Regions from separate parts of the Bacillus stercoris genome, predicted to be linked through region 1. Evidence: predicted binding sites of a transcription regulator. Region 1 holds the regulator's gene; the other holds the start of a gene.
The links. Region 1 encodes NrdR, which represses ribonucleotide reductase genes. Its sites were predicted from a motif close to AACACNATATATNGTGTT; they were not measured.

Region 1 (16,461 bases):
TTGCCGATTGCAGTTTTTACTTGAACATCAAGTTTAGGGCCGTAGAATGCCGCTTCACCTTCTGCTTCGTAATAGTCATGGCCGATTTCGTCCATTGCCTCTTTCAGCATGGATTGCGCTTTGTTCCACATTTCATCGTCATCAAAATATTTCTCTGTATCTTCCGGATCGCGGTAAGACAGACGGAATGTGTAATCACTTAAACCGAAATCCTCATATACATCCTGGATTAAACGAACTGTACGGATAAACTCATCCTTAATTTGATCCGGGCGCACAAAGATGTGTGCATCGTTTAACGTCATTCCGCGTACGCGTTGAAGCCCTGACAGCGCACCTGACATTTCATAGCGGTGCATCGTTCCCAGCTCCGCAATCCGAATCGGAAGCTCGCGGTAGCTGTGAATGTCTTGTTTGTAAATCATCATATGGTGCGGGCAGTTCATCGGACGCAATACAAGTGTTTCATTGTCCATTTCCATCGGAGGGAACATGCCTTCCTGATAATGGTCCCAATGTCCTGATGTTTCATACAGCTCTTTGCTGCCGAGCACAGGTGTGTATACATGCTCATAGCCGAGGCTGATTTCTTTATCGACAATGTAGCGCTCGATGACGCGGCGGATTGTTGCGCCCTTTGGCAGCCAAAGCGGCAGGCCTTGTCCGACTTTTTGAGAGTTCGCAAACAGCTTTAATTCTTTGCCGAGTTTTCTGTGGTCGCGTTCTTTCGCTTCTTCTAGCATACGAAGATGCTCTTCAAGATCAGCCTTTTTGAAGAAAGCTGTACCATATACGCGCTGAAGCATTTGATTTTTGCTGTCACCGCGCCAGTATGCGCCTGCAAGGCTTAACAGCTTAAATTCTTTGATTTTCCCAGTTGAAGGAACGTGGACGCCGCGGCACAGGTCAAAGAATTCGCCTTGCTCATAGATCGAAACGGTTTCTCCTTCAGGAATCGCATCCAATAGTTCAAGCTTCAGGTCATCACCGATTTCCGCAAAACGGGCTTTCGCTTCTTCACGGCTGACTTCTTTTCGAACGATCGGAAGGTTCGCATTAACGATTTTTTTCATTTCTTTCTCGATTTTCGGCAGATCCTCCGGTGTAATCGCTTCGTCCATTTCTACATCGTAGTAAAACCCGTTTTCGATAACCGGACCGACGCCGAATTTAACATCCTTGTAGATGCGTTTAATCGCTTGAGCCAGCAAGTGAGCCGTACTGTGGCGCATAATTTGAAGACCTTCTTCTGAGCCTTCTGTAATGATTTCCACTGTACCGTCTTCATTGATCGGCGTTCTCAAATCGATTTCTTTTCCGTTCAGTTTTCCGGCTAATGATTTTTTCTTTAATCCCGGACTGATGGATGCCGCGATATCTTCTGTTGTTGTTCCTTTCGCAAACTCCTTGACTGCTCCATCAGGAAATGTGATTTTTACCATATCTGACATCTTTGTCACTCCTTTTTTTGCATATAAAAACCCCGCCCCCTATGAAAGGGACGAGGTTGAATAAACGGAATCGTGGTTCCACCCTTTTTTCCGCAAAGCCAATACGGCACCTGCGGCTCTAAGCTCTGTAACGGGAGTTCCCGTCAGCCATTACTGTTCCTTTTCAAGGGGTTCACAGCTGAAGTTCAAAGGCGGTAAAGCGAATGGTCCTTAGCTGGGAAGCTTGCAGCCGGGGCTTCCCTCTCTTTGAGCCGGTATCATTCCTTCGTGTCCTTATCAATACGTGTGTCTTTCTTAATCTCCTATGTATTATAAATTGTTCAATCCAAAAAATCAACACGGCCGCGTTTCCTTTTTTTAAACCGACAGCCTTATATATACAGGCTGCCGGCCCTTATCCTTCCGATTGCTTCACCGTTGTTTCTGCATCTGAAAAAGCGTGCAGCGGAAGCATTTCCACTCTTTCTTGAAACACGTTTTGAATGGTCCTTGCCATCATGTGCTCGGGCTGGTCGGTATAAAGCACGACTTCATCAGGCGCAATGGAAATCAGAGGCGCGAGCAAATGAGAATCAATATACATAGGATGATCCCGGACAAACCGCCTGTCTATGTATTTCATTTTTTCCCGTTCCGGCACATAGCGCAGCTCCCATAATGTAAAGGAACCATCATGGACAATATGCACTTTTTTGATACGCGGCTGTTTGGCGTTTACATAGTCTCTGAGTGTTTGAATAAAGTTTTGATATTCCTGTTCCATCTTATATTCATCAATCGCTGCTTCTGTAATATCTCTCAGCTGCTTATAGTATGATCCAAGCCGGAAGGTCTGAAAGGAGCGAATGTAAAATACGCCTTCCTCTAAACAGATCGTTTGGAGTTCATCCAAAATAGATTGTTTCCGTGAAAGCTTCAGCGGCTCAAACTGAAGATCGTCTGCTTCACCTTCAATAATACTGTGTGCGAGCTGAAGAATTTGCTGCTGTTCATCCTGGTCAGTGAAACAATATGTTTCCTCAATCAATGACAGCATATGCTCGTCTTCTTTGCATTCCAAAAAAAATTTGACCAGAATCGGCTCCATAAAACGTTGAATAGAGAAAGCCCGCTTCGCTTTTTTAATCCCGATTTTTCGTATGCCTTCACGGACAATGATATTGTTCCGATCGTCCGAATGCTGAATGAGATGTAAAAAAGCGGCTGCATCATGGTCATCTTCAAAGATTATTTCAAGCATGTTTGTCCCCCCTTACGGCATCTGTTACAAGTATATGGGGGATGTTTTTAAAATAGACGTAAAGGTCACTGGCAAATCTTAATTTGATTCCTGGAACAAGTTTTGCATTTTCTTTCTGAAGATGAATGGCAGCGAAATAAACACGATATACAGAGCGAGAACAAGAAAGAAAGCTGGCAGATTACCAGACAAAAAGCTCGCTCCCAGAACATTCAGCGCAATGGTCCCAGGGATGATTCCCACAGCCGTCGCCGCAAAATACGGCATCGCTTTGACATTGGAAAGGCCTGCAGCATAGCTGACGAAATCAAAATTGATCGGCAGGATTCTTAAAAGGAAGATATAGAAAAATCCGTTATCCTCCATTTGCTTCTGGATGGCTTCAAGCTTTTCATAATAGCCGTTCTTTTTCGCCGCAAACAAACCGGCCGCAAAAAACGAAACAGCTGAAGCGCACATTGAACCGACTAACGTATAAAACGTGCCGAGAAGCGGACCAAACGCAAGTCCGCCCGCTATTGAAATAACAGACACCGGAAATAAAACGAGCGGCCTGACGATGGATATCCCGATAAACATCAGCGGAGCAAAAACACCGAACGACAATACCCATACCCTGATCTCTTTCGGCGATACATTCAAATATCTTTTATTTCCCCAAAAGATTAAACCTGCACCTGCCAGCACTGCCAGCCATTTAAAAGCGGTTTTTCGTTTCATACCCTCAGTTCCTTCCCCTTTGAACCGCAGCAGTTACGGATGGCGGCGGTTTTCTCCGTCAAGGCGGATCGGAGCAGCCAAATATAATATCCGCTCCATTAATCTTGCCGCTTTTACTTCTTCCTTTTCTCCTCTTTGCGAATACGTAAAATGATGCTTCAGCTCGTCAGGTGAGAAATTAGAAGAAAAGAAAGTGGGCAGCTGCTGGGACATTCTGTGTTGAAGCACCGTTCCGATGACTTCATCCCTTACCCAGCTTGTCATTGATTCAGCTCCGATGTCATCTAGCATCAATACGGGTGTGGTCTTTACCATATTGAGCTTCTCTTCTAATGTTTGGTCTTGCAGCGAATTTTTAAGCTCTCTCACAAATTCGGGCACATAGACAATCATGGATGAATACTCTTTTTCAGCCAGCTCATTGGCAATCGCAGCGAGCATAAACGTTTTTCCCACCCCGAATTTCCCGTATAAATATAGTCCTTTGCCTTTTCCCGTCTCGTTATAGCTTTTCAGAAAATCTGTAACATGCTGGAACATCGCGAGCCTGCTCGGGTCACTGATATCGACCTGCTGGAACGTCGCACCGAGAAGATCCTGCTGGATATACATGCTTTTCATAAGAGACTTTTGTTTTTTCTGCTGATCGAGCTTCCGTTTAACTGGGCATTCATAATATTCGATATCAATAGACCGCCCATTGACAACAAGCTTCGGATGGTAGCCCTCCAACAAATTGTTGCAATTTTCGTCTTCCGAACAATAGGAGCAATTCTTGCTTTGTTCGATATATTCATAAAGCTTATTTAAGCTCTTTTCGATCATTTTTTGGTCAATCACTTCTTCGTTTTCCTTCAAAAACGTTTGAACATCTTGATCTTTCATGACCTTTTCCTTCATTTGTTCAAGACGTTTTTGAAAATCCGGCCTGCCGGTTACGCCCTGCAGGGAACGGCCGATTGGTTCCATCTATTCCTCACCCCGCATCTCTGTCTTTAATAGGCAGAGTATTTTTTCAGTTTTTGCATTTCTTCCATCATCTTTTTCTTCTGTTCTTCCAAATCTTGCGGATGCAGCTTCTGCTGTCCGGATTCTGAATCGGACGCTGTTTCTTTTTCTTTCATCCAGTCAGGAAGCTTTTCTTCGCGAATCACTTTTTGGTTTCGTTTCGAAGACTTTGTTTTTCCCTCAGCCCATTCAAGGTATTGGCGGTTCTCTTCTATCGCGAGTTTCATCGCTTCCCTGACCGTTTTCACCTTTTTTCGTGCCCAATGCGACGCGATTTTTTGAATATAGTTTTTCGACAGCTTCATGTCGGTTTTCAGCATGACATAATAAATTAACACATTTGTGACGCCTGGCTCGAGTTTCTGTTCGAACATAATTTCTTCTATGATTTTCAGATCCGCTTTTGACGGCTCTGTTCCGTCAGCAATGTCCTGCAGAAGCTTCTTCGGAGAAATCGTCTCCAGCAATGCGATCAGCTTCCCGTCCAGAGAATCCTCTTCTGCCGGTTTTTCGCCTTCACGCAGATGCACCGGCTGTGTTTTTTCCACTAAATCGGGCAGCTGTCCGTTTCTTTCGATTTGATACCAGTCGCTGGCCGCTTTTCTTAATGCCTCCGTCGTAATGACATCATGCTCATCAATTGCGCTCATCACGACATTTTGCATCTGCAATGGGTCAATTCCGTACAGATAAGAAAGCTTTTTGATTGTGTCCCGCACCTGCTGGGTCATCGCTTTTCTCGGAATCATCGTCTCAGAAAGTCCCGCTAAAAACAAATCAAAATCAAACACATCCTCCGTTATGGTGTAGGACGGAGCCTGTCCGACAGAAGTATACTCGTTCCCCTCGGCAAGTCTTACCGTTTCCTCCATATCAGATGTGAGCTTCCATTCACTCGGCTGCAGCGATTCAAACGCGTGATTAAACGGCCGCGTAATGTCCTTCGCATCTTCTGAAATGGCCGGGTGCGTAAAAAATTGTTTTAATTGCTGATATTTCGTTTTTCCGACCCTATTGTACAGAAAAACATTCAGCATTCCGTCTTCAAAAAATTCATTTGGCCTGAGCGGCGGAAGAAGTTCATATATAAAGAGGCGCTCCTGCCGCTCGGATTCTTTCATATATACTTTCAGTAATCCGATGCCCTCGAGCTTCCCCTGTTCCTGATGGATCGTTTTTAAGTTGGACTGTGTCATCCCCATCAGCTGTCTATGTGTGGACTCTCCGCCCCACAGACGGTTTTGTTCAAGCTCTCCCCACAATGTCATATAAAGAGAGAATGCAACAGGGCCGATTAAGGGCTGGTACAGTTGTGTAATAATTTGTCTGTCAATATCCTGCAGCATCGATCTGCTTTTAACCACATACGGGTCTACAGGCAGTACATCTTTCCAATAGTCAGCCATACATTCTCAAACCTTCCGAATTTGTTTCTACCTTTCATTTTACACCGTTTCTTATATCTATCAAATGCCAATTTTGCACATGAGAAAAGAGCTAGAAGAATCCTCTTAGCTCTTTTAACGCTCTTTCTTTATTAAGTCTTTTAATTCGTCGATAAAGACGTTTATATCTTTAAACTGTCGATAGACGGACGCGAACCGCACATATGCGACTTCATCAATCTTAGCCAGCCGGTCCATGACCATTTCTCCGACGAACTCGCTCTTCACCTCAGAGCAGCCTTGATTGCGAAGTTCTTTTTCAATATCAAAGCACATGTCTTCAAGCGTTTTGAGTGAAACAGGCCTTTTTTCGCATGCTTTTATGAGGCCGCGCAGCATTTTTTCTCTGCTGAACTCCTCACGCACACCTTCTTTTTTCACAACGATGAGCGGGGTTTCCTCCACTTTCTCAAAGGTCGTAAACCGGTAGTGGCAGGATTCACACTCGCGTCTTCGGCGAATCGATTTCCCGTCATCCACAGGCCGTGAATCAAGGACTCGCGTTCCGTTATGCTGGCATGAAGGACATTTCAATAAAATCAGCTCCCAACTATATCGTTCCCTGCAATGTATTTTCGGCAGCCTCCGCCTTTTGTGACAGCATCTGTCGGGAGAGCCGTTGTTAAATTTGTTTCTATGGCATTAGGTGGTTTGTGAAAATCTCCTTCTTATTTTACAAAAAAAATGAAAAAAGAAAAAGCTGACACTCTCGTTTCTTTATAAAAAATAAAAGGAGCATAAGCTAAAAAGCGCATAATGGCCTTCTAGCTTCAGCTCCCTTTGTGTTCGCATTTACTTTATAGTACTTTTGCTTGCGCCTGTTTAATTTGCACAGGCCCCATTCCTCTCGGTATTTCAATGTTTTCTCTTGTATCAGCATGTAATGCTTCTGCGATGTAATCAGCAGCAACATTAGGATCTAAGTCTCCACAAGTATAAACATCAATGCTCGCATATCCGTGCTCAGGAAAACTGTGAATCGTTAAGTGTGATTCAGAAATAATCACAACTCCGCTTACGCCTTGCGGTGCAAATTTGTGAAATGCAACCTCGCGCACCTCAGCACCTGATTTTAGAGCAGCATTTACAAACGTTTTTTCAATAAAATCCATGTCATTCAGCTTATCAAAATCGCATCCCCATAGCTCGGAGATAACGTGACGCCCCATTGTTTCCATAGTCATGGACCCCCCTTAACAAGAATTAAAAAGTGAAATTCCAACAACTGGGTCGGCCATTTACCACGGGGGAAAGTTAGTCCGGAGAGGTCCTAACCCTTTAAGTAATTCCGAAACAGTCTCAAGCAAGAAGTTCACGAAAAATAGTATACTGTGTTTAAGTCTAATTTGCAAGGTGCGTTTTTTTAGAAATATGCTGTTAAGGGTTTTTTCTTTAAAATGTGTCCATGACCTTATTTTATACAGCAGACGGATGTTTCATTCGTGCCGCTACATGGCGGATCAAATCAACAACTCTGCAGGAGTAGCCCCATTCGTTGTCATACCACGCCAGCACCTTAACTTTTCTGTCTTCCATTACCATTGTTGTAAGCCCGTCAATGACCGCTGAATGCGAATTTGTATTATAATCAGTCGATACAAGCGGTTCATCTGAATAATCAAGTACACCGTACATCGACGTTTTGGCAGCGCGTTTAAATGCCTCGTTTACGTCTTCAGCCGTAACATCTGATTTCAGATCAACTACGAGATCAACCAATGAGACGTTCGGAACAGGGACACGCAAGGCGAGGCCGTGAAGCTTTCCTTTCAGATGCGGCAGCACAAGCGAAAGCGCCTTTGCCGCTCCTGTTGTTGTCGGAATGATGGATTCACCGCAAGCCCGCGCCCGGCGCAAATCTTTGTGCGGGTTATCAATATTTTTTTGGTCATTCGTATACGCATGGACTGTAGTCATCAGCCCGCTCTCAATGCCAAACTCTTCATCCAGCACTTTTACAACAGGCGCAAGGCAGTTTGTCGTGCATGACGCATTTGAAATAATCACATGGCGCTCAGCGTCGAATTGGTCTTCATTTACCCCCATCACAATGGTAACGTCTTCATTTTTTCCCGGAGCAGTCAAAATGACTTTTTTTGCGCCCGCTTCTATATGGCCCATCGCTTTATCTTTTGAATTAAACTTCCCTGTTGCTTCGACGACTATGTCAATATCATATTCCCGCCAAGGCAGCTGTTTTGGGTCACGGCTGTTTAACAAAAGCACTTTCTTTCCATTTACGATCAGGCTGTCTTCACCAGCCACAACCTCTTTATCGTATCTGCCGTGAATTGTGTCATACTTTATTAAATGAGCCAGCGTTTCTGCGGAATAGCTGGCGTTAATGGCCACTATTTGAATTTGATCGTCTAACATCGCTTTTCTGAAAACCATTCTTCCGATTCTTCCAAACCCGTTGATCGCTACTTTTACCTTCATGTTGGACACCCCTTATCAATTATGCCATCCTAATATGTTACTATCTAAAATTAGTATAACACATTAAAACAAATTCGCCAGTACATATTGATAAAAATCAACGATTATAACGCTAATTTATGATACATCATATGTTTTCTTGCACAAAATATCAGTCGTAAAGCCAAAAAGCAGCCAGCGCTCTGCACTGACTGCCCTCATGCTTTATAATTCCTGTTTCAACTTATCATTGAGCACACTTTCTTCTAACACAGAAAAAGTATCTCCGTACACTCTGTTAATATGATTCGCTCCCCAAGCACACAGCATATCTAAAATCCCTTCTAAGCTGCGCCCGTATTCGCTGAGCTCGTATTCCACTTTTGGAGGAACCTGATTATAAACGATCCGGTTAATGACACCGTCCGCTTCCAGCTCACGCAGTTGCTGGGTCAGCATCTTTTGCGTGATGTTGGGCATCAGGCGCTTTAATTCACTCGTGCGTTTTTTTCCGTGCGTCAGATGGCATAAAATCACGCATTTCCACTTCCCGCCAATCACTTCGAGAGTCGCTTCAACAGAAATGTTATATTTTTTCTTCTCCATACAATCCATTCTCCTTACAGGCACCAAAAAGTGACTATAGCACTTAAAAGTACGTACTTTTCTTTCCTTACGATATGTTTCATAATCACATTTGCCGGCTGATTTGAATCTGCTCTTTTTTATTTATATAGCTTACTCAGCAGAATTTCAATCATACAACACACATACAAAGGAGGAACATCATGACTTCAGCCAATAAAAGCAGTATTCCTGCACTCCTGGCTTTGGCCGTAAGTGCATTCGCGATAGGGACAACCGAATTTATCAGTGTCGGCCTTTTGCCGCTCATTGCTGATGACCTGCATATTCCAGTCACAACAGCGGGATTGACTGTTTCCCTTTATGCACTCGGCGTTACATTTGGAGCACCTATATTAACTTCATTGACCTCAAGCATGTCTCGTAAGACACTATTGCTTTGGATCATGTTTATTTTTATTGCCGGTAATACGATGGCAGCAACCGCTTCAAGCATCGGGATTTTATTAGCAGCCCGTGTGATATCGGCATTTTCACACGGTGTATTTATGTCAATCGGTTCGACAATCGCAGCGGATATTGTCCCGGAGAATAAAAGGGCCAGCGCGATTTCGATTATGTTTACCGGTCTTACTGTGGCAACTGTAACCGGAGTTCCTTTCGGCACGTTTATCGGCCAGCAGTTCGGCTGGCGTTTTGCCTTTATGGTCATTATCGCCGTCGGAATCATTGCTTTTATTACCAATGGCATTCTTGTACCGTCCAAATTACGAAAAGGGACAAAAACAACGATGCGGGATCAATTGAAGCTTGTGACAAACGGCCGGTTATTGCTTTTATTTGTCATTACAGCTCTTGGGTACGGAGGAACATTCGTTGTATTCACATATCTGTCTCCCCTGCTTCAGGAAGTAACAGGCTTCAAAGCCGGAACTGTTGCAGTGATTCTGCTCGGATATGGAATCGCTATCGCTATCGGAAATATGATTGGCGGAAAGCTGTCTAACCGAAATCCGATTGCCGCTTTATTCTATATGTTTATCGTACAGGCAATCGTTCTATTTGTACTGACATTTACGGCCTCATATCAAGCAGCAGGACTCATCACCATTCTCTGTATGGGATTGCTGGCCTTTATGAACGTGCCCGGCCTTCAGGTGTATGTCGTCATGCTGGCTGAGCGTTTTGTCCCGAGTGCAGTTGACGTCGCATCCGCGATGAATATCGCTGCCTTTAATGCAGGGATCGCGCTTGGCTCATACCTTGGTGGTGTGATCACCGATTCAATCGGATTGATTCATACCGCTTGGATAGGCGGATTAATGGTGGCCGGAGCAGTTATTTTAACAGGCTGGAGCCGCTTGATGGAAAAACGCGATCGGCAGGAAGCCTGACAATTTTAAAGGAGGAAATAAACATGACAACACATTTACAAGCAACAGCAACACTTCATAATGGGGTAAAAATGCCTTGGTTCGGCCTCGGCGTCTTCCAAGTGGAGGAAGGATCTGAACTGGTAAACGCAGTTAAAACTGCCATTGCCCACGGGTACCGCAGTATTGATACTGCAGCTATCTATGGAAATGAAGCTGGAGTCGGAGAAGGGATTCGGCAGGGCATTGAAGAAGCAGGCATTTCAAGAGAGGATCTATTTATTACATCGAAAGTATGGAATGCTGATTTAGGCTACGAGGAAACACTCGCAGCATTTGAAACAAGCCTGTCAAAACTCGGTCTGGATTATTTAGATCTATACCTCATCCACTGGCCTGTAGAAGGAAAGTATAAAGATGCTTGGAGAGCGCTTGAAACGTTGTATAAAGAAGGACGTATCAAAGCAATCGGCGTAAGCAACTTCCAAATTCACCATCTTGAAGATCTGATGACGGCAGCTGAAATTAAGCCTATGATTAACCAAGTGGAATTTCACCCGCGCCTCACACAAAAAGAATTGATAAGTTACTGCCAAAATCAAGGCATCCAGATGGAGGCTTGGTCACCTTTGATGCAGGGGCAGCTGCTGGATCACCCTGTATTGGCTGACATCGCTCAAACATATAACAAATCTGTCGCACAAATTATTTTGCGCTGGGATCTGCAGCATGGCATCATCACGATTCCAAAATCAACGAAGGAACACCGCATTAAAGAAAATGCAAGTGTCTTTGACTTTGAATTAACACAGGATGACATGAACCGAATCGATGCCCTGAATGAAAACTTGCGCGTCGGTCCTGATCCGGACAACTTTGATTTTTAATGGCAAAAAACACCGTTCATATTGAACGGTGTTTTTGTATTATGCCCAGCTGTTGATGATGTCATCAAGCTGCCTTTTGGTCTCTTCGAGCGTTCCGCTGTTATCGATGACTTGATCTGCTCTTGCTGTTTTTTCCTCTAAGGGCATTTGAGAGCGGATACGGCTGACTGCTTCTTCTTCCGTCAGCTGATTGCGCTTCATCAGACGTTCCAGTTGGAGCTCTTTTGTCACACTGATCACAATAATTTTATCAACCAATGATTCCAATTTGCTTTCGAACAAAAGCGGGATATCCAATACAACAAATGCCTCCTGATTTGCAATGGCCTCATCACGACGCTTGAGCATTTTCTGCCTGACTGCGGGATGAACAATTGCATTTAAGGCGAGACGCTTTTGTTCATTTGTAAATACCAGCGCCCCAAGCTTTTTTCGATCTATATCGCCATTTGAGAGCAGGATGTCTTCACCGAATTCGTCAATGATTTGCCGGTAGGCCGGCATCCCTTTTTCTACCGCTTGTTTTGCAATGATATCTGCATCTATAACTGTTATTCCTTTTTCAATCAGCATATTGGCTACCGTGCTTTTGCCGCTAGCTATTCCTCCCGTTAAACCAATGACTAAGGTCAAGAGATCCACTCCTTTTTACAATTTCCAGAGCCCAATCGTGATCAGCAGAAGCCCTGGCAAAAACGCCATTTTATCGATCCATTTCCACTTAGACAAAAAATGGCCAGCATTGATTCCGATTGATACAAACAGTGAGCTCATGATTGCCACGGCGATGCTCATCACAATCGGTGAAAAACCGAGAATGGCTGCGCCTATACCTGCCCCAAAGGCATCAATCGATAAGGCAAATCCCAATAGGACCGCCTCAATTCCATTGATCACACCCGATTTGTCGATATCCGCACTCATCGGTTTTCTCAAAATATGAATCACAATCCCTAATGACCGAACCTCTAAATTAAGCAGCGTTTTTTCATGCAAGAGGTATTCTTTATCTTTTGCCGGTTTGAAGAATTGGTACAGAACCCACGCACCGATTCCAACCAATATCAAACCGCCAAGCTTCTCCGTCACATATACAGGAAAAAACTTTGTGAGAAAGCTTCCGATCAGCATGGATATAAACATGACAGCACCGGAACAGCAGGCGATAACCAAAATCGCTTTAAACGGTATTTTCATTTTTCTCAATCCGTACGTAAACCCGACTGAAAAACTGTCCAAGCTGACAGCCAACGCCAGCAGCAGTATAGAAACCATTTGCATATCCGTTTCTTCCTTTCTGTTGGTGCTCTTGTATCAGATGTGAAATGCCCGGGATTCATCACAATCATATATATGGGAAAGTGAAAAATCCGTGTTTCGAAAATGGCATCCTCCATTACAGAGTTACTGATATATGCACCGACAGCTTGGACGATGAAGCATTATGCTACTTTTTTTTCTGGCACTTTGCGCAAAAATGCGTGCCTCTTCCTCCAACGACAATTTTCGAAATCATCGTTCCGCAATTTTTGCATGGCTCGTCTTTTTTTCCGTACACAAAATGCTGCAGCTGGAACATTCCGATTTCCCCTTGGGAGTTGATATAAGAACGGACTGTACTTCCGCCCGCATCAATCGCCTCCTGCAGAGTGTTTTTGATTTCAGCGTGAAGGGTTTTGATTGTTTTATCTGATAATTGATTTGCTTTTGTCTCGGGATGGACACCCGCTCTGAAAAGAGCCTCGTCCACATAAATGTTCCCTAGTCCGACGACCGTTTTTTGATCCAGCAGGGCAGTTTTGACAGCGCGGTTTGTTTTGGCAAGCCGTTCTTTTAAATATGCACTCGTAAATTCTTCTGCATCCGGCTCCGGACCTAACTGAGAAAGCGGGAGCTCGCCCGCCTCTTCTCCCGGTTTAAATAAGTGCATGGTTCCAAACTTCCGAACATCTCTGTAACGGAGCTGGGTTCCATCCGTCATCGTAAATATGACATGCACATGTTTATCGTCTGGCTCCTTCGCTTGATGAAGCCCGTATTTCCCTTCCATTCGCAGGTGGGAAACCATGACATAATGATCTAAATGAAACAGCAAAAACTTTCCCCGTCTTCCGATAGACTGTATCGTTTCTCCTGCTAGATTTCGCGCAAATTCCTCCGGTTCGGCAGGCCGTTTGATGATATTCGGCCATCTGATCTCTACCGATTTGATTGTTTTTCCCTTTACAAGCCCGGTCAGAGTGCGCCGGACCGTCTCAACCTCTGGTAATTCCGGCACATCCATCACTTCCTATCTCTGTTTATTTCGCATCGTACCAAGATGGGCCTGATGCAAAGTCCACCTTTAACGGCACATCTAATGCAAGCGCATGCTCCATTACTTCAGGAACAAGCTTTTCAAGAATTTCAATTTCTTCCTGCGGCGCTTCAAAAATCAATTCATCGTGTACTTGAAGCAGCAGCCTTGCTTTCAGCTGTTTTTCTTTCAGCTTGGCAGCCATGTCAATCATAGCTTTTTTGATGATATCAGCGGCGCTTCCTTGAATCGGTGTATTCATGGCCGTCCGCTCCGCAAAACTGCGACTATTAAAGTTTCGGCTCGTCAGCTCAGGAATGTAGCGGCGTCGATGCATAAGTGTTGTTACGTACCCTTTTTGCTTCGCGTCCTGAACTGAATCTTCCATGTACGCTTTTACGCCTTGGAAGCTTTCCAGATAGCGGTCGATAAATGCACCGGCTTCCTTTCTGGTGATGCCGAGGTTCTGTGACAGACCGTAATCGCTGATGCCGTAAACAATGCCAAAGTTGACCGCTTTCGCCTGGCGTCTCATCGCAGATGTTACTTCATCCTCAGCAACATGGAACACATCCATTGCCGTTTTCGTATGAATATCCATATCGTTTGTAAAAGCTTCGATAAGATTTTCATCCTTTGAAATATGGGCAAGCACCCGCAGCTCGATTTGTGAATAATCGGCTGCAAAAATGAGCCAGTCTTTTTCAGACGGCACAAAAGCTTGGCGAATTTTCCGTCCTTCCTCAAGCCTGATCGGAATGTTTTGCAGATTCGGATCAGTCGAGCTGAGACGGCCAGTTTGCGTTAAGGCCTGATTAAAGCGCGTGTGCACTTTATGCGAATCAGGTCTCGTCACCTTTAAAAGCCCTTCAATATATGTTGATTGGAGCTTGCCAATTTGTCTGTACTGCAAAATATAGTCGACAATATCATGCTTGTCAGCCAGCTTTTCAAGCACATCGGCAGACGTAGAATAACCTGTTTTCGTTTTCTTTACGACAGGAAGGCCAATTTTTTCAAACAAGATGACGCCGAGCTGTTTCGGCGAATTGATGTTAAACGGCTCTCCCGCGATCTCATGGATTTTTTCTTCATATTCCTTCAGCTTCGCACCCAGTTCTTCACCCATCCGTTTTAAACGGTCAACATCGACCTTGACGCCAGTTGATTCCATTTCTCCAAGAATAAGCGCAAGAGGCATTTCAAGCTCTTCAAACAGCTCAAGCTGATCATTGTTTTCCAGCTCCTGAACAAGCTTTTCCCGAAGGCTTTGAATCGCTAACGCTTTTCGGCCAAGGTGCTCAGACAGTACGTCTTCTGACGGCACTGCCCGTTTTGCCCCTTTGCCGTAAACTGATTCATCGCTCGAAACGATATGCAGGCCATAATCCTTGGCCACACTCGCCACGTCGTCATATGAATTGCCCGGGTTGATGATATAGGCCGCAAGGAGCGTATCAAACTCGGCACCCTTTAGCTCAATGCCCTGCCAGCGCAAGGCAACAACAGCCCGCTTGCTGTCGAAGACCCATTTCTTCTGCTCGTTATTTTCCACCCATTCTTTAAACACCTCAGACTCAACGGCAATGTCTTTCGGAATGAAATAAGCTCCCGTTTCATTTACGATCGAAAATCCGAGAATCGGCTCTTCATGATAATTATCGCCAATCTGTTCAACGACAAATGCAGATGGAGAAACCAATATGCCGCTGGTTACGTCTGTAACGATTTCGACATTAATGTCTTCTAACGACTGATCCTGCTCCGCTTCTGCACTGTCTCCCCCAAGCCGTTCAAGAAGCGTGTTGAAGCCAAGATCTTTAAAGATGGCAATGACCTGTTCACGGTTAAAGCCTTGATATTCCAGGCCGGAAACAGATACCTCAATCGGAGCATCCGTCATAATCGTCGCAAGCTCCTTGCTCATCAATGCTTGATCCTTAAATTCCTCAAGCTTTTCCTTCAATTTCTTTCCGCTCACCTCGTCAATGGACTCCAGCAGCTTTTCAACGGAATCAAATTGTTTTAAAAGCTTAATCGCAGTCTTTTCTCCGACGCCGGGCACACCCGGGATATTATCTGAGGAATCGCCCATCAGACCCTTCATGTCAATGATTTGTTCAGGCGTAAGCCCGTATTTCTCTTTGACATGCTCCGGTGTGTAAAATTCAACATCGGTAATTCCCTTTCTCGTAATGGCAACTGTCGTGTTGTCCGTTGCCAGCTGAGTTAAATCCTTATCTCCTGAGAAAACCTTTACTTCAAACCCGTCTTTTTCAGCCGATTTGGCCAGTGTACCGATAATATCATCCGCTTCATATTGGTCCAGTTCATAGCGGCTGATCTGATAGGCATCAAGCAGCTCGCGGATAAAAGGCATTTGTTCGGAAAGCTCAGGCGGGGTTTTCTGTCTGCCGCCTTTATATTCTTTAAATGTGCCGTGACGAAATGTTGTTTTCCCGGCATCGAACGCAACCAGCATATGCGTCGGTTTTTCATCCTCAAGCATTTTCATCAAAATCATCGCAAAGCCGTATACAGCATTTGTATGAACACCTTTGTCATTGCTTAACAGCGGCAATGCAAAAAACGCCCGGTAAGCCAGACTGTTTCCGTCTACAAGCACTAATTTTTTTCGTTCCGTCATTCAATTTCCTCCTAAGAAGCCTCACGCTTCCATTCATCTCTTACATAGTCATTAGCTCCTCTTATTTTAACAAAGTTCAATTTGAAAGGAAAATACGTGAACTATAAGAGAACACACAAAAAAGGACGGGAACACAAATAGGTTCCCGCCGTCAAAATTGGCTCCTTGGATGAAGGGGTTCTACTACATCCTACCAGCATAGGTTTAACAGTGCATGAAGATATTGTTAAACCTTTGTAAACATTAGGCGGACTTTTCAGCGGCCCGTTTCAGCGTCACGGTAAAGACAGTTCCCCGTCCAGGCTCGCTTGTGACATCAATTTTCCCTTCATGAGCCTCTATTAAATGCTTCACAATCGCAAGGCCCAGCCCGGTTCCCCCCGAATTCCTG
Region 2 (16,461 bases), 1.1 Mb from region 1:
TGTCTAAAAGCGCTTTGACTTCGCGGTTTAAATACACTTTACGGATATTGCTGCATTCAGAAAGAAGAGAATGTAATGCTGAGGGGGTAACCTCCGCACTGCAGCAGTTGATTTTGTTGAAGCGGGTTTTTAGCTTACTGCGTTTTTCTTTTTGCAGTACCTCCCCAGCCATTTGAATGCCGGTCTCGTGACAGCCTTCCTCAAATTCAATAATGACTGACATTCTTTTTCTGTTTTTCAATTTGGTTTCGAAAAAATTATGCAAGAAGCAAGGAGTCCATTTGAATGGCTTGTAAAGCTGCAATACGGTTTCCCGTAACGGCCAATCTAGCTTATGAGCATTTGCTCTCACCATTTGTACCATAGAGTACCCAAACATGTATTTTCCTCCTATTATAAGGTTCTCTGTATACTCTATGAACAGATGATAGGTTTGGTAAGTTTGTTTGTCCTTTATAAGAGGCGGATAAGAGTTTGTTTTTATGAATCTTTCGTATTAGATACGATGGATGAGAGGTTGAGGAAATCATTGGGGATTGAAAAGGAACATTTGTTCTTATTATAATGTGGTCATATCAAACTGGAAGGGGAGAGCGGCTGTATGAATTTCTACTTACATCGATCTTTGGAAAGCCAAATGCCAATCAGCATTATATATATGAAGAAAGACGGAACAATTAGTAAAAGAACGATTATTGTAAGGCAGAAAAGCAAAACGAAAATCAAAGCATTTTGTTTTTCGAAACAACAGATCAGAACATTTTTATTGGACTCTATCCTCTCCTGTGACTTTGTGAGAACAAATAAGAAAAATCTTTATTTTGCAGGCCAGTAACAGGCGTTCGTCTAAGCAAACGGACAGCCTGTTACGAAAACCCTCCTTAAACCTATATACATTTATTTGCCAAGTGAGGTTGTTCCTACCTTTTTTGGCTTTCCTCTCAACCTTTTTTCACTCTTATTTGAAATGAACCGCTAATAACCGTGACAATCAATTGATTTTTTGAAACCGGGAACTTTTTCACTGATGATATCGTGTATACAATGGTAAGATAAAACCTATTGGCTAAACCTCATATAATGAACCGTGCCATTCTTATGAAAGGAGTTAAACATGAGAAGATTTTTACTAAATGTCATATTAGTCTTAGCCATTGTCTTGTTCTTGAGATATGTTCATTACTCATTAGAACCTGAACCATCAAATCAGCCAGATACATATTCAAATTTCAGCAGCTTGGCAGAGAATGAGAGTCCAGCCGATTACGATATTTCATATAATGAGAAAAAAGGAAGCAAAGTCTTAATTATGTCTCCGCATGGCGGTAGAATTGAAGGCGGAGTAAGTGAGCTTGTTCGGTATTTCAATCATGAATACTCTACATACCTGTTTGAAGGGCTGAAGTCCCATGATAACCAAACGCTGCATATTACAAGCACCAATTTTGATGAGCCATTAGCTAAAAAGAAAATCAAGGAGCATCAATATGTGGTGGCTTTTCACGGATATAAAGGGGAGAACAAAAATACCCTTGTAGGGGGAACGGATCGAAAGCGGGCAAAAATGATTGTGAGAGCTCTTGAGCGGAGAGGTTTTTCCGCTGAGTTAGCGTCGTCTAAAAGCGGTCTCGCTGGATTGAATGCCGAAAACATTAACAACCAAGGAGAAACGGGGCTAAGTATACAGCTGGAAATCAGCCGCGAGCAGAGAGAAGCATTTTTTGATGATTTTTATTATAAAAATAGAAAATACACAAAGAACAGTGAATTTTATGCTTTTGTCAGTGCGATCAAAGGTGTCCTGGAAAAAGAGTATTCGTAACAAGCAGATCAAGAGACAAAATACGAGAAGATCAGTAGACTGAAATAGGATGAAAAAGGAGGCAAAACAATGGCAGATCATCATTTTTATTTAAAAGCGAACTGGCCGGGTAAACGCAATGATGTCGGTACGATTGAAAGCGGTAACCTGATCACATCGATTTCCATCCCTAAAGAAATGGATGGGCCGGGAGAAGGGACCAACCCTGATGAAATGCTTCTCGGTGCGGCAGCGACCTGTTACATTATTATACTTGCAGCGATGATGGAAAGAAGCGGTCTGGAAAAAGAAGACTTGCAGATGGAGTCAGAAGGTATTGTCGACGTCACAAAAGGAGTCTTTACATACAAAAAGATCATTCACCGTCCCTCTGTTGTGCTTAAACATGATGCTTCACAAGACGACATCGCATTGGCGCACAAGCTTTGTGAAAAAGCGGAGTCGTCATGCATGATTTCGCGCGCGATTCAAGGGAATGTTGAGCTGCAGCTTAAAGCCTCTGTAAAAGCGGGGGGAGAATAATGAAAACAGACGGTTACTCACAGACCGTCTGTTTTTTATCTTCAGCGTGGGCTTTCGACTGATTTAGCACGACCACGCCCGCAATGACAAGCGTGAGACCGGATATTCCCTTTAAACTGATGGTTTCGCCAAAAAGCAAAAAACCGACAATGGCTGTAAGCGCGGTACCAACGCCCGACCATGTTGCATACGCGCTTGATAAGTCAATTGTTTTTAAAGAAAAGCTTAGAAAAGTAAAAGCGGAAAGAAATCCGACTACGACTCCGGCAATGGGCCAGGCCTGTGTAAATCCTTCTGAAAGCTTCAGCATGGTGCTTCCAAACACTTCAGATAAAATGGCGAGAGCCAAATAAAGCAATCCTTTCATCATCCTCACTCCTTTACTGCCAGTTAAGTAACACGACCCCTGATATTAATAAAAGAATCCCGAAAAGCCCTTTCGCATTCAGTTCTTCCTTGAACCATTTCACTCCGATTATTGTCGTCAGCACCGTTCCCGCCCCGCTCCAAGTCGCATAGGAGAGGCTTAGGGGAATATGGTTTAACGTCAGTGACAGCATATAAAAGGCGAGGGAATAGCCAATGACGACCAAGGCACTCGGCTTCCACTTTTTGAAGCCATCAGATACTTTCAGCATGGCTGCCCCTATCGATTCCGAACATATGGCAATCGTGAGGAATATATATCCTATTAACATCTTAAATTCTCCTCACTATATTTTTAGATTAGAAAAGAGCTTCAGCTAGAAAAATATTAGTGTATGCCTATGTATGAGTCAAGAGATTCATTTTTACACGCTTAAAAAGACCCCTTTTTAAGGGGTCTTTTGCGATTAATAATAATAAGGGAACGGGGCATACGGATAATAGGGGTATCCGCCATACAAATAAGGATTAAATAAAGCGCTTCCTATAAGCCCGCCTGCAAGGCCGCCGATAAACGGACCTCCAAAAAATCCGAATGGCCGGCCAAACCCAAATCCATAGCCAAATCCGGGTCTTCCAAACCCGTAACCGAATCCGAAAGGTCTTCCAAATCCAAATGGTCTCCCGAATCCAAAAGGTCTTCCAAATATTCTTGTATCTTCAGGACTGAAATTCTCTAACTCGTTCATGTTTTCTTTCCTCCTGTAATAAAGTGTAGATGATGCAGTGTATTCAGCCTGCCCGGATGTGATTGGGCGAATTAAGGAAAAAAGAGGATGTGAACACATTGGGCCTGTATCAGTCTGACTGGTCGAAAACACCGCCCCACGCACATGCTTATCATGTCAAAACATCGAGGGAACAGGGCCATTATCATCTGATTGAAGGGTTTACTCAGCCCGCAAACGGATCAAATACCGATCAGCACACACATTACTATACAGGGATCACTTCATTTGAAAACGGCCATTTTCATCGGTATTACGGAATCTCAGGACCGGCGATTCCTTTAGCAGATGGCACACATTATCATGAAATCGAAGAAACGACGTATCTGGCCTATAACAAGCCGGTTGAGATCCAGTACGGAGGGGTTGTTTATGCTCCCGGAGATGACGAAAGAAAAACACACCGTCATACCCTGAAAGGACAGACGAGAGAAATTGTCGGCAATGAGCCGATCGGCTGGTAGAAGGATGTTTACCGATGCAAAAAAAGGGCAAAATGGATAGGTGGTTGTCCATGTTGAATGCTATAATGGGGGGAGATTTATAAAAGAGAGTGATACATATTGAATAATACGAAGCAGCCCGTTGTCATTTTAGTCGGACCGACGGCAGTGGGGAAAACCAATTTAAGTATTCAGCTAGCCAAATCTTTAAACGCGGAAATTATCAGCGGAGATTCAATGCAGATTTATAAAGGGATGGATATTGGAACAGCTAAAATTACCGAACAGGAGATGGAGGGAGTGCCCCATCATCTGATTGACATTTTAGATCCCCAAGACTCTTTCTCTACTGCCGATTATCAAAGCTTAGTAAGAAATAAAATCAGCGAGATTGCAAATAGAGGAAAGCTTCCGATGATTGTCGGCGGTACAGGGCTTTATATACAATCTGTGCTTTACGATTATACATTTACGGAAGAGGCAAATGATCCCGTGTTTCGAGAGAGCATGCAAATGGCCGCTGAGCGGGAAGGCGCTGACTTTCTTCATGCCAAACTTGCTGCAGCAGATCCCGAGGCAGCAGCTGCGATTCATCCGAATAATACAAGAAGAGTCATTCGCGCACTGGAAATTTTACATACGTCCGGAAAAACGATGTCCCAGCATTTGAAGGAACAAAAACGAGAACTTCTGTACAATGCAGTGTTAATTGGCTTGACAATGGATAGAGACACGCTTTACGAAAGAATTAATCAGCGGGTCGATTTGATGATGCAGTCAGGCCTTCTTCCGGAAGTGAAACGCTTATACGACAAGAACGTGAGAGACTGTCAATCAATACAGGCGATAGGCTATAAAGAGCTGTATGCATATTTTGACGGTTTTGTGACACTTTCCGATGCTGTCGAACAGCTAAAGCAGAACTCGAGGCGGTATGCGAAACGCCAGCTGACGTGGTTTCGCAACAAAATGCAGGTCACATGGTTCGATATGACACCGCCTGTTGATATGGAGCTGAAAAAAAAGGAAATTTTCACACATATAGCAGGAAAACTCGAACTTTAATCGAAACTGTATGATATAGAGAATCAAGGAGGACGAAACATGAAACCGATTAATATTCAGGATCAGTTTTTGAATCAAATCCGGAAAGAAAATACGTATGTCACTGTTTTTTTGCTGAACGGCTTTCAGTTGCGGGGCCAGGTGAAAGGCTTTGATAACTTTACCGTATTGTTGGAATCGGAAGGTAAGCAGCAGCTTATATATAAACATGCGATCTCAACGTTTGCGCCGCAAAAAAACGTCCAGCTTGAACTCGAATAGATCAAAAAATGCCATGTCAAGACATGAGGAAAGGCTGCCGGGGGTTCCCGGCGGCCATTTTTAACATGAATCCACTTTTGCTCCAAGCTTTTTGTGTAAGCTGACCATGCCAAGGCACGGTCTTTTTTTATGAGAACAACATACGGAAGTAAAAATGGTATATTATGTATAAAATGAATTTGGGGGTGATCGACCTTGTTTGAAAGTGAAGCAGAACTGAGACGAATCAGGATTGCACTTGTATGGATAGCTGTCTTTTTACTGTTCGGGGCGTGCGGGAATCAAGATACCATCATTGAAACAGACAGCGGCAATTCAGACTATGAAACGCCTCAGCCAACCTCGTTTCCGCTTGAACATAATCATTTTGGCGTGATGGAGGACGGCTATATCAAAATTTATGAGTATAATGAGTCCCGCAATGAGGTAAAGCTGAAGAAAGAATACGCGGATGACGAGCTTGAATAAAATTCACAAGCATTCGAATTTACAAAGCGGATGCCAGCCGCTAAACTAAATACAGACACAGATCAAACAGAGGGTGAAAAAATGAAGCATAAAGTGATCGTGAATCATTGGGAAGAAATTTGCGAAGATGATTCTTGCTATGAATACGGAACAAGTATCATTGTGAACGGAAAAGAATTAATCAGAGAAGCGTCAATTATCACTGCTTTGAAGGCGGTTTTAGAAGAGATCGGCGCGGATGTTGAAATAGAAGAAACAGTAGAGAGCGAAAAATGCTGTGATAGCTTAAGAAAAAAAAATCTAGACTACTAAGCAGTTTTTTTTCATGTTATGATAAACATCGGCTAAAAAACGACACCCCGAGTAGGACGAGAGATGATTCTCGTTCTGCTCTCTTTTTTGGGCCCTAATGAGTCTGTCTATTTGCCTGATTTGATCAAAATATGAATTTTTCATAAAAACGAATCTATATATTGTGTTTTTACTAGAGGGTAGTATACTATATATAGTGTTAGTGATGAGAGATTCATATTTTTTGATAGGTCGTGATAAAACGTGGTACAAATCATATTTGATTCGAAAACAGGGAATGTTCAGCGGTTTGTGAATAAAATAGGCTTTCAGCAGATACGCAAGGTGGACGAAATAGACCACGTGGACACTCCGTTTGTTTTGGTCACCTACACGACAAACTTCGGTCAGGTACCGGCATCAACACAATCATTTCTCGAAAAATACGCCCATCTCTTATTAGGAGTCGCTGCGAGCGGCAATAAAGTATGGGGCGATAACTTTGCAAAAAGCGCCGATACCATTTCTAGACAATATCAGGTGCCGATCTTGCACAAATTTGAACTCAGCGGCACATCTAAAGACGTTGAATTGTTTACTCAGGAGGTAGAAAGAGTTGTCACAAAATCAAGTGCCAAAATGGATCCAGTTAAATAACGAAATCATGATCCAAAAAGATGGAAAATTCCAGTTTGATAAGGATAAAGAGGCTGTACATAGCTATTTTGTAGACTATATCAATCAAAACACAGTTTTCTTTCACGATTTAAAAGAGAAGCTGGATTATTTGATTGAAAACCAATACTACGAAGAGGAATTCTTAAGCCTTTATTCTTTTGAAGACATTAAAGAAGTGTTTAAGACAGCTTACGCTAAGAAGTTTCGTTTTCCTTCCTTCATGAGTGCGTTTAAATTCTATAATGACTATGCTTTGAAAACGAATGACAAGAAAAAAATCCTCGAGCGTTATGAGGACCGGATCTCAATTGTTGCGCTGTTCTTCGCCAACGGCGACACTGAGAAAGCAAAAGAATATGTGAACCTGATGATCAATCAGGAATATCAGCCGAGCACACCGACATTTTTGAATGCCGGCAGAAAACGCCGCGGAGAACTTGTCAGCTGCTTCTTGCTGGAAGTCAATGATTCCTTAAACGATATCTCAAGAGCGATCGATATCTCCATGCAGCTTTCTAAGCTGGGCGGCGGGGTTTCTCTTAACCTGTCCAAGCTCCGTGCGAAAGGTGAAGCCATTAAAGATGTTGAAAATGCGACAAAAGGCGTTGTAGGCGTCATGAAGCTTCTTGATAACGCGTTCCGTTACGCTGACCAAATGGGGCAAAGACAAGGGTCCGGCGCGGCGTACTTAAACATTTTCCACCGCGATATCAATGATTTTCTTGATACGAAAAAGATTTCTGCGGATGAAGATGTGCGTGTCAAAACGCTTTCTATCGGTGTTGTCATTCCGGATAAGTTCGTTGAGCTTGCACGTGAGGACAAAGCGGCTTATGTATTCTATCCGCACACGATTTATAAAGAGTACGGCCAGCACATGGATGAGATGGACATGAACGAAATGTACGACAAATTTGTCGACAACCCTCGGGTCAAAAAGGAAAAAATCAACCCGCGGAAACTGCTTGAAAAACTGGCGATGCTTCGTTCTGAATCAGGCTATCCATACATCATGTTCCAAGATAACGTGAACAAAGTGCATGCGAATAACCATATTTCCAAGGTGAAATTTTCTAACCTTTGCTCTGAAGTGCTGCAGGCATCTCAAGTTTCTTCATACACAGACTATGATGAAGAAGATGAAATCGGTTTGGATATTTCCTGTAACCTAGGCTCACTTAACATCCTCAACGTTATGGAGCATAAGTCAATCGAAAAAACAGTCAAGCTTGCGACAGACTCTTTAACACATGTGTCTGAAACGACTGACATCCGTAATGCGCCTGCTGTAAGACGGGCAAACAAAGCGATGAAATCAATCGGTCTAGGCGCTATGAACCTTCACGGCTACCTTGCGCAAAACGGTATTGCATATGAAAGCCCGGAAGCGCGTGACTTTGCAAACACGTTCTTTATGATGGTGAACTTCTACTCCATCCAGCGTTCTGCGGAAATTGCAAAAGAGAAAGGCGAAACGTTTGATCAATATGAAGGCTCAACCTATGCAACGGGTGAATACTTCGACAAATACGTTTCCGCTGATTTCTCGCCGAAATACGAAAAAATCGCCAATCTGTTTGAAGGGATGCATATCCCGACGACAGAGGATTGGAAACAGCTAAAAGCATTTGTCGCTGAACACGGTATGTATCACAGCTACAGATTATGCATTGCGCCGACAGGCTCTATCTCATACGTGCAATCAAGTACGGCGTCTGTTATGCCGATTATGGAACGAATTGAAGAAAGAACATACGGCAACTCAAAAACGTATTACCCAATGCCTGGGCTTGCATCTAATAACTGGTTCTTCTATAAAGAAGCCTACGATATGGACATGTTCAAGGTTGTGGATATGATCGCGACTATCCAACAGCACATTGATCAGGGCATCAGCTTCACATTGTTCTTAAAAGACACAATGACGACCCGTGATTTAAACCGAATCGATCTGTATGCACATCATAGAGGAATTAAAACCATTTACTATGCAAGAACGAAAGATACTGGGCAAGACAGCTGCCTTTCTTGTGTTGTTTGATTAAAGGAGAGTTTATAGTGACAAAAATTTATGACGCAGCAAACTGGTCAAAGCATGAAGACGATTTTACCCAAATGTTCTATAACCAAAACGTGAAACAGTTCTGGCTTCCGGAAGAGATTGCTTTAAACGGCGATCTCCTCACATGGAAGTACCTCGGAAAAAATGAGCAGGACACTTATATGAAGGTACTTGCAGGACTTACGCTTCTTGATACAGAGCAGGGGAATACGGGGATGCCGATCGTGGCTGAACACGTAGACGGCCACCAGCGGAAAGCGGTGCTGAACTTTATGGCGATGATGGAGAACGCTGTCCATGCGAAATCGTACTCTAATATCTTCATGACCCTTGCACCGACTGAAACGATCAACGAAGTATTCGAATGGGTTAAACAAAATAAATATTTGCAGAAAAAAGCGCAAATGATTGTCGGGCTTTACAAAGCCATTCAAAAAGATGATGAAATATCACTGTTCAAAGCGATGGTTGCTTCCGTCTATTTGGAAAGCTTCCTTTTCTACAGCGGCTTCTATTATCCGTTATATTTCTACGGACAAGGAAAACTGATGCAAAGCGGTGAGATCATTAACCTGATTCTTCGTGATGAAGCGATTCACGGCGTATATGTCGGTCTCCTAGCTCAGGAAATTTATAATAAACAGACAGAAGAGAAAAAAGCAGAGCTTCGTGAATTTGCGATCGACCTTCTGAATGAGTTATATGAAAATGAGCTTGAGTATACAGAGGACTTGTACGATCAAGTCGGACTCTCACACGATGTAAAGAAATTCATCCGCTATAATGCAAATAAAGCGCTCATGAACCTTGGATTTGATCCATACTTCGAAGAGGAAGACATTAATCCGATCGTTTTAAACGGATTAAATACAAAAACAAAATCGCATGACTTCTTCTCCATGAAGGGGAACGGTTATAAAAAAGCGACAGTTGAGCCGCTCAAAGATGATGACTTTTATTTTGAAGATGAAAAAGAGCAGATATAATATCTGCTCTTTTCGGCTTGAAGGTTAAATGAGGAGGACGCAGTACCCATGGGAAAAATGGACGAAATGATTTTAGTCGCCCCGCGTGATGATGTGTTTAAGAAAGAAAGCTTAACCTTCCAGGGCGTGTACAGTGAAGATAGCAGAGTAGCAGAAATCATGGCTCAGATTGAAGCAGCCTATCGTGAAATGAGAAGAGGGGACGCAGAAGAAGATCCGCGTTTCAAGCAGCCGATACCTTATGTCGTCATCAAGCGCGAAGATGAAGTCTTCCTTTACGAGCGGCTGGCCGGCGGTGGTGAATCACGCCTGCACAACAGGCTTTCTCTCGGCTTTGGCGGCCATATGAACGCCATCGAAGAGGCAGCTTCATTTGCTGAAGTCTTAAAGCTGAACACAGACCGTGAGCTTGAGGAAGAACTGCAAATAAATGAAGAAGATAAACAGGCGATTGTCACACTGGGATTGATCAATGATGATGAAAACAGTGTCGGTAAAGTGCATATCGGTATTCTTTCTGCGCTTCAATTGAAGCCCGGCGCACAAGTGGAAGTGAAGGAGAAAGACCAAATTGCGGGTAAATGGATGAAAGTTTCTGAATTAAAACAGAGTGATATCTATAACCGTCTGGAAACATGGTCACAGTTTGTTGTTGATATTCTCGTATAAAAAAACCCGGTTTCTCGTGATGAGGAGCCGGGTTTTTTTATGAGGCGCTCGTCCCTGTCTCGACTATGATTCCAGAATCACAATAGCGTCAAAGCCGGCATTTCTCGCTCTGGCAGCGAGAGTGTCCGCATTGTCTTTGGATGAAAATGCGCCAATCTGCACTTTGTATAATCCATCCTTTAAAAGGACAATCGAGTCAAACCCTTTAGCTTCGGCGCTCCTTGCCAGCGAGTCCGCATTCGCTTTGACTTTAAATGCACCGATTTGAACCTTATATAACCCTGTGCTGGAAGTCTTTTTAAGGTTAAAGGCTTGCTCCAGCCCGTTTGCATGCCCTCTTGCTAAGCTTTGAATAAAGCTGCTTGTTTTCAGTTTGTTTGCATCGGCAACGGTATCAAGGAAGCCGTTTTCGGTCAATAGGGCAGGCATGGCCGACTCCCTTAGGACGTGGAAGTTGGCTGTTTTTTTGCCGCGATCGGCAAAGTCGACAGCTTGTATCACTTCAGAGTGAATTGACGATTGATAAGACGTCGTTGGGGCACCTACACCTGGATAAATATAGCTTTCAAAACCTGTGCCTCCACCGGAATTAACGTGAATGGACAAAAAGAAATCTGCTCCCCAGTTATTTGCGGCAGATGTGCGGTCATTTAAGCTGACATATTGGTCGCTTGTCCGGCTCAGCAGCAAAGAAATACCTTCATATTCATTAGTCAATATCGTACGTAAGGCAAAAGCGATTTGCAGAGTTACCGTTTTTTCTTGAAGGCCATTTCCTGTTGCGCCAGGATCAGACCCGCCATGGCCAGGATCAATAAAAATTTTAACCATTCTTCATCACCTCATTACAGGATATGAAAAAACACGGCTTCTGCTTGTACGATTATCATTTATCTGAAAAATGAGGAAATACCCCTTCAACATCCGGAAATTATTTCTCGGGAAAGCGCACAATTCAACATGAAGCGACAACTGATACGGTCTGAAATGAAATATGTGCATATGTCAGATGTTAGTGAGTATTATGGGTTCGATTCTATCTGCACTGATTCCTGCTGGTTTTAAGCTGTGCTTTCATTTTAAAAGCATGCATTTAGATATGAGAGCGCCGTTCATTTTGAAAAAAGGAACGGTCATGAAAGATATCATTAGAAGAAAAGGAAAACACCTTCGCAGGGATCTTCGGCCGGATGATGCGCTTTGCACAAAAAACAGCCCGTGTTTCTCAACGTGAAGGGAGAAAAGTATATATTACTCTAATAAAATGATTAAAAACAAAATCTCATGGTTTGTCCACCCCATGTCCGTGAATACAATAAGAAATAAAGTATTTCTCGGGAAAGCGCAGGATTCCTTATCGTTCCCGAAAAAAGCAATTGATTCGACACATGATAGGCGTTTGTCACAATCGGCATCCGCTTGAATATCATATAGAGAGAACAGAGAGGTGAAGATGTTGGAGCGCGCTGTGACTTATAAAAACAACGGACAGATCAACATTATTCTGAACGGGCAAAAGCAGGTGCTGACGAATGCTGAGGCAGAGGCGGAATATCAGGCTGCATTGCAAAAAAACGAAGCAAAGCACGGCATTTTGAAGGAAATTGAAAAAGAGATGAGCGCATTAGTTGGCATGGAGGAAATGAAACGCAACATCAAGGAAATATACGCCTGGATTTTTGTGAACCAAAAACGCGCGGAGCAAGGCTTGAAGGTGGGAAAACAAGCGCTGCACATGATGTTTAAAGGAAATCCGGGAACGGGAAAAACGACGGTTGCACGGCTGATCGGCAAGCTTTTCTTTGAAATGAATGTCCTCTCAAAAGGCCACTTAATCGAAGCAGAGCGGGCTGATCTGGTCGGGGAATATATTGGACACACCGCCCAAAAGACGAGAGATTTAATCAAAAAGTCATTAGGCGGCATTTTGTTTATAGACGAAGCCTACTCGCTGGCAAGAGGCGGCGAAAAGGACTTTGGAAAAGAAGCGATCGACACACTTGTAAAACATATGGAAGACAAACAGCATGAGTTTATTTTGATACTCGCCGGATATTCTCGGGAAATGGATCATTTCCTCTCGCTAAACCCGGGTCTCCAATCAAGATTTCCCATCTCCATTGATTTTCCGGATTATTCTGTGACCCAGCTCATGGAGATTGCGAAACGAATGATTGATGAAAGGGAATACCAGCTCAGTCAAGAAGCGGAATGGAAATTAAAAGATTACTTAATGACAGTGAAAAGCACGACAAGTCCCATTAAATTCAGCAATGGACGTTTTGTCAGAAATGTGATCGAAAAATCGATCAGAGCACAAGCCATGAGGCTTTTAATGGGAGACCAATACTTAAAAAGCGACTTGATGACAATCAAAAGCCAAGATCTTTCCATTAAAGAAGAAGCATCTGGATCTGCATAGACCTCTCAGTTTTTGAGAGGTCTGTTTTTTGCTTGTATTTCTGCTTTTCAAAGCAATCGATTTGTGGTATACACATGCAGGGTTTGGTATGATAATACTACTGCCCAATATGCAAAAGAAAGGAACATCCATTTGAACGAACAAGAAACGATTCAGGAGAAAGCCATTTTAGTCGGATGTCAGCTGCCGCATATCACGGATGAGCATTTTGAAAATTCTATGGAAGAGCTAGCCTCTCTGACAAAAACAGCAGACGGAAAAGTGTTGACCAGCGTCACGCAAAAACGGAACAGGGCTGACGCCGCTACATATATAGGAAAAGGGAAGGTAGAAGAGCTGAAGGCGCTGGTGGAAGAGCTTGAAGCTGATCTCCTCATTTTTAATGATGAACTGTCGCCAAGCCAGCTAAAGTCATTGGCAACAGCAATCGAAGTGAAGATGATTGACCGCACGCAATTGATATTAGATATTTTCGCAAAGCGGGCGAGAACAAGAGAAGGCAAACTTCAAATTGAGCTGGCTCAGCTGCAATATGCACTGCCGCGTCTGACGGGACAAGGGATCAACCTCTCCCGGCAAGGCGGAGGAATTGGTGCCAGAGGTCCCGGGGAAACGAAATTGGAGACCGACCGCCGCCATATCAGAAATCGCATTCATGAAATCAACACACAGCTTTCAACTGTCATTCGTCATAGAAGCCGATACCGAGAAAGAAGAAAGAAAAACGGTGTGCTTCAAATTGCGCTTGTCGGCTATACAAACGCGGGGAAATCAACATGGTTCAACCGCCTGACGAGTGCTGACAGCTATGAAGAAGACCTCCTGTTTGCCACGCTGGACCCGATGACCAGAAAAATGGTCCTGCCAAGCGGCTACAGTGTTCTTCTTTCAGATACAGTAGGATTTATTCAGGATCTTCCAACGACATTGATTGCTGCATTCCGGTCAACGCTTGAGGAAGTAAAAGAAGCGGATTTGATCCTGCATTTAATTGATTCTTCAAATGAGGATTATGTGGGACATGAAAAAACAGTCCTTCGTCTGCTTGAGGAACTTGAAGCAGACGATATCCCGATGCTCACGGCTTACAATAAACGTGATCAAAGACTGCCTGATTTTATACCGTCCGCCGGAAGGGATCATATTATGGTCAGTGCGAAATTTGAGGACGACGCTGAAACCTTTAAAGAAGCGCTTCAGCGCTATTTGCGCAAAGAGCTGTTAACGTCTTTTGAAGCACATGTGCCGGCAGGTGAAGGGAAGCTCCTTTCCAGAATCAAATCGGAAACGATGGTAGACCGCTTCTATTTTAATGAAGAAAATGAACGGTATGACATATCGGGCTATGTCCAAGAAGAGCAAAGTATCATCGGTGAATTAAAGAAGTATATGTAGGAAGGAAATATAAAGACATGTTTGACACATTAACACACGGAGAATTACTGAAAAAAACGGCAATGGAAGTGGAAGCGGACATTGCCGGCGTTCATAAACAAATAGAAGAAATCAGCGAGCGCAATGAATGGAGAGTGCTTCAAAGCTATAGAAAACACAAAGTAAGCGACACTCATTTCACGCCGTCTACTGGATACGGCTACGATGATATCGGAAGAGACACGCTTGAAAGCATATATGCGGATGTGTTTGGCGGAGAAGCGGGGCTTGTAAGGCCGCAAATCATTTCAGGCACACATGCCATCTCGATTGCTTTGTTCGGTGTCCTCAGACCGGGGGACGAGCTCCTTTATATAACGGGCAAGCCGTATGATACGCTAGAGGAAATTGTGGGCGTCAGAGGCGGAGAAAACGCTGGATCATTAAAGGATTTTCAAATCGGCTACAATGCGGTTGATCTGACGGAAGACGGAAGGGTAGACTACGATGCAGTCGCCGCTGCGATCAATCCGAAGACTAAAGTAATCGGCATTCAGCGCTCAAAAGGGTATGCGAATCGCCCTTCTTTCTTAATTAGTGAAATAAAAGAAATGATCCGTTTTGTAAAAGAAATCAATGAAAACTTGATCGTCTTTGTGGACAACTGTTACGGAGAATTTGTGGAAGAGCTTGAGCCTTGCCATGTCGGAGCCGACCTGATGGCTGGATCTCTTATTAAAAATCCCGGCGGCGGTCTTGCGAAAACAGGCGGTTACCTTGTTGGAAAAGCGAAATGGATTGAAGCTTGCTCATACCGTATGACGTCACCTGGCATCGGCAGAGAAGCAGGGGCGTCTCTTTACTCGCTCCAAGAAATGTATCAAGGATTCTTTTTGGCCCCTCACGTTGTGTCTCAAAGTCTAAAGGGAGCGGTGTTTACAGCGAGATTTCTTGAAAAACTCGGCTTCACTTCAAACCCGAAATGGGATGCGAAAAGAACGGATTTAATACAATCCGTTGAGTTTTCTGACAGAGAAAAGATGATTGCTTTTTGCCAGGCTATTCAATTTGCATCGCCAATCAATGCCCATGTGACGCCTTATCCGGCCTATATGCCGGGATACGAGGATGATGTCATTATGGCAGCAGGCACATTTATTCAAGGAGCAAGCATCGAATTATCAGCTGATGGCCCTATTCGCCCGCCGTATGTAGCGTATGTTCAGGGAGGATTAACCTATTCGCATGTGAAGAATGCCATATGCAGTGCGGTAGACTCATTGATGGAAAAGCAATTAATTTAAATTTTTTAAAAATTTCTCTTAATTTGATGTTAAGAATCCTTACATCGTATTGACACAAAATATAACATCACCTATAATGAAACTAAGTTAAGAAAAGGAGGAAATTGAGATGAGTGATAATATTCGCCGCTCAATGCCTTTATTTCCAATAGGAATTGTCATGCAGTTAACGGAGTTATCAGCAAGACAAATTCGATATTATGAGGAAAATGGACTGATATTTCCAGCCAGAAGTGAAGGGAATAGACGATTATTTTCATTTCATGATGTAGATAAACTGTTAGAAATCAAGCACCTGATAGAACAAGGTGTAAACATGGCAGGAATTAAACAGATTCTGGCGAAGGCGGAAGCCGAGCCGGAGAAGAAACAAAATGAGAAGACGAAAAAACCAATGAAACATGATCTGTCTGATGACGAACTGAGACAGCTCCTGAAAAACGAGCTTATGCAAGCCGGCCGTTTTCAAAGAGGGAATACATTCCGTCAAGGCGACATGTCCCGCTTCTTTCATTAATCCGTTAGCAACTGTTTTGCTATATACATTTACCTTTTAAGAGGAGGAATTTTACCAAATGGCAAAGTACACTAGAGAAGATATCGAAACATTAGTAAAAGAAGAAAACGTGAAGTATATCCGTCTTCAATTTACTGACATTCTTGGAACAATCAAGAATGTTGAGATTCCTGTAAGCCAGCTTGGAAAAGCGCTTGATAATAAAGTCATGTTTGACGGTTCTTCTATTGAGGGATTCGTTCGTATCGAAGAGTCAGACATGTACCTGTATCCAGATCTAAATACATTTGTTATCTTCCCATGGACAGCTGAAAAAGGTAAAGTAGCACGTTTCATCTGTGATATTTATAATCCGGATGGCACACCTTTCGAAGGTGACCCGCGAAACAACTTAAAACGGATTCTGAAAGAAATGGAAGACCT

Region 2: the regulator NrdR is predicted to act here: its motif matches at 6,231-6,248, upstream of nrdI (class Ib ribonucleoside-diphosphate reductase assembly flavoprotein NrdI).

Annotation. Positions count from the first base shown of each region.
Region 1 covers NZ_CP121861.1:1,409,789-1,426,249, reverse strand. The annotation lists gene thrS (threonine--tRNA ligase) at 1-1,451, opposite strand, end outside; gene ytxC (putative sporulation protein YtxC) at 1,846-2,691, opposite strand; gene QA442_RS07365 (TVP38/TMEM64 family protein) at 2,770-3,411, opposite strand; gene dnaI (primosomal protein DnaI) at 3,445-4,380, opposite strand; gene dnaB (replicative helicase loading/DNA remodeling protein DnaB) at 4,407-5,825, opposite strand; gene nrdR (transcriptional regulator NrdR) at 5,940-6,398, opposite strand; gene speD (adenosylmethionine decarboxylase) at 6,662-7,042, opposite strand; gene QA442_RS07340 (glyceraldehyde-3-phosphate dehydrogenase) at 7,281-8,303, opposite strand; gene QA442_RS07335 (winged helix-turn-helix transcriptional regulator) at 8,508-8,888, opposite strand; gene QA442_RS07330 (MFS transporter) at 9,071-10,261, shown strand; gene ytbE (aldo/keto reductase YtbE) at 10,285-11,127, shown strand; gene coaE (dephospho-CoA kinase) at 11,167-11,760, opposite strand; gene ytaF (sporulation membrane protein YtaF) at 11,776-12,408, opposite strand; gene mutM (DNA-formamidopyrimidine glycosylase) at 12,575-13,405, opposite strand; gene polA (DNA polymerase I) at 13,428-16,070, opposite strand; gene phoR (sensory box histidine kinase PhoR) at 16,314-16,461, opposite strand, start outside.
Region 2 covers NZ_CP121861.1:2,464,522-2,480,982, reverse strand. The annotation lists gene aprX (serine protease AprX) at 1-379, opposite strand, end outside; gene QA442_RS13235 (hypothetical protein) at 602-835, shown strand; gene QA442_RS13230 (poly-gamma-glutamate hydrolase family protein) at 1,115-1,822, shown strand; gene QA442_RS13225 (OsmC family protein) at 1,892-2,344, shown strand; gene ebrB (multidrug efflux SMR transporter subunit EbrB) at 2,358-2,711, opposite strand; gene ebrA (multidrug efflux SMR transporter subunit EbrA) at 2,725-3,042, opposite strand; gene QA442_RS13210 (hypothetical protein) at 3,178-3,459, opposite strand; gene QA442_RS13205 (YmaF family protein) at 3,549-3,962, shown strand; gene miaA (tRNA (adenosine(37)-N6)-dimethylallyltransferase MiaA) at 4,062-5,006, shown strand; gene hfq (RNA chaperone Hfq) at 5,046-5,267, shown strand; gene QA442_RS13190 (YmzC family protein) at 5,463-5,735, shown strand; gene QA442_RS13185 (hypothetical protein) at 5,817-6,047, shown strand; gene nrdI (class Ib ribonucleoside-diphosphate reductase assembly flavoprotein NrdI) at 6,291-6,683, shown strand; gene nrdE (class 1b ribonucleoside-diphosphate reductase subunit alpha) at 6,643-8,745, shown strand; gene nrdF (class 1b ribonucleoside-diphosphate reductase subunit beta) at 8,763-9,752, shown strand; gene QA442_RS13165 (hypothetical protein) at 9,801-10,421, shown strand; gene cwlC (sporulation-specific N-acetylmuramoyl-L-alanine amidase) at 10,485-11,252, opposite strand; gene spoVK (stage V sporulation protein K) at 11,875-12,843, shown strand; gene hflX (GTPase HflX) at 12,976-14,238, shown strand; gene QA442_RS13145 (methionine gamma-lyase family protein) at 14,256-15,521, shown strand; gene glnR (transcriptional repressor GlnR) at 15,631-16,038, shown strand; gene glnA (type I glutamate--ammonia ligase) at 16,097-16,461, shown strand, end outside.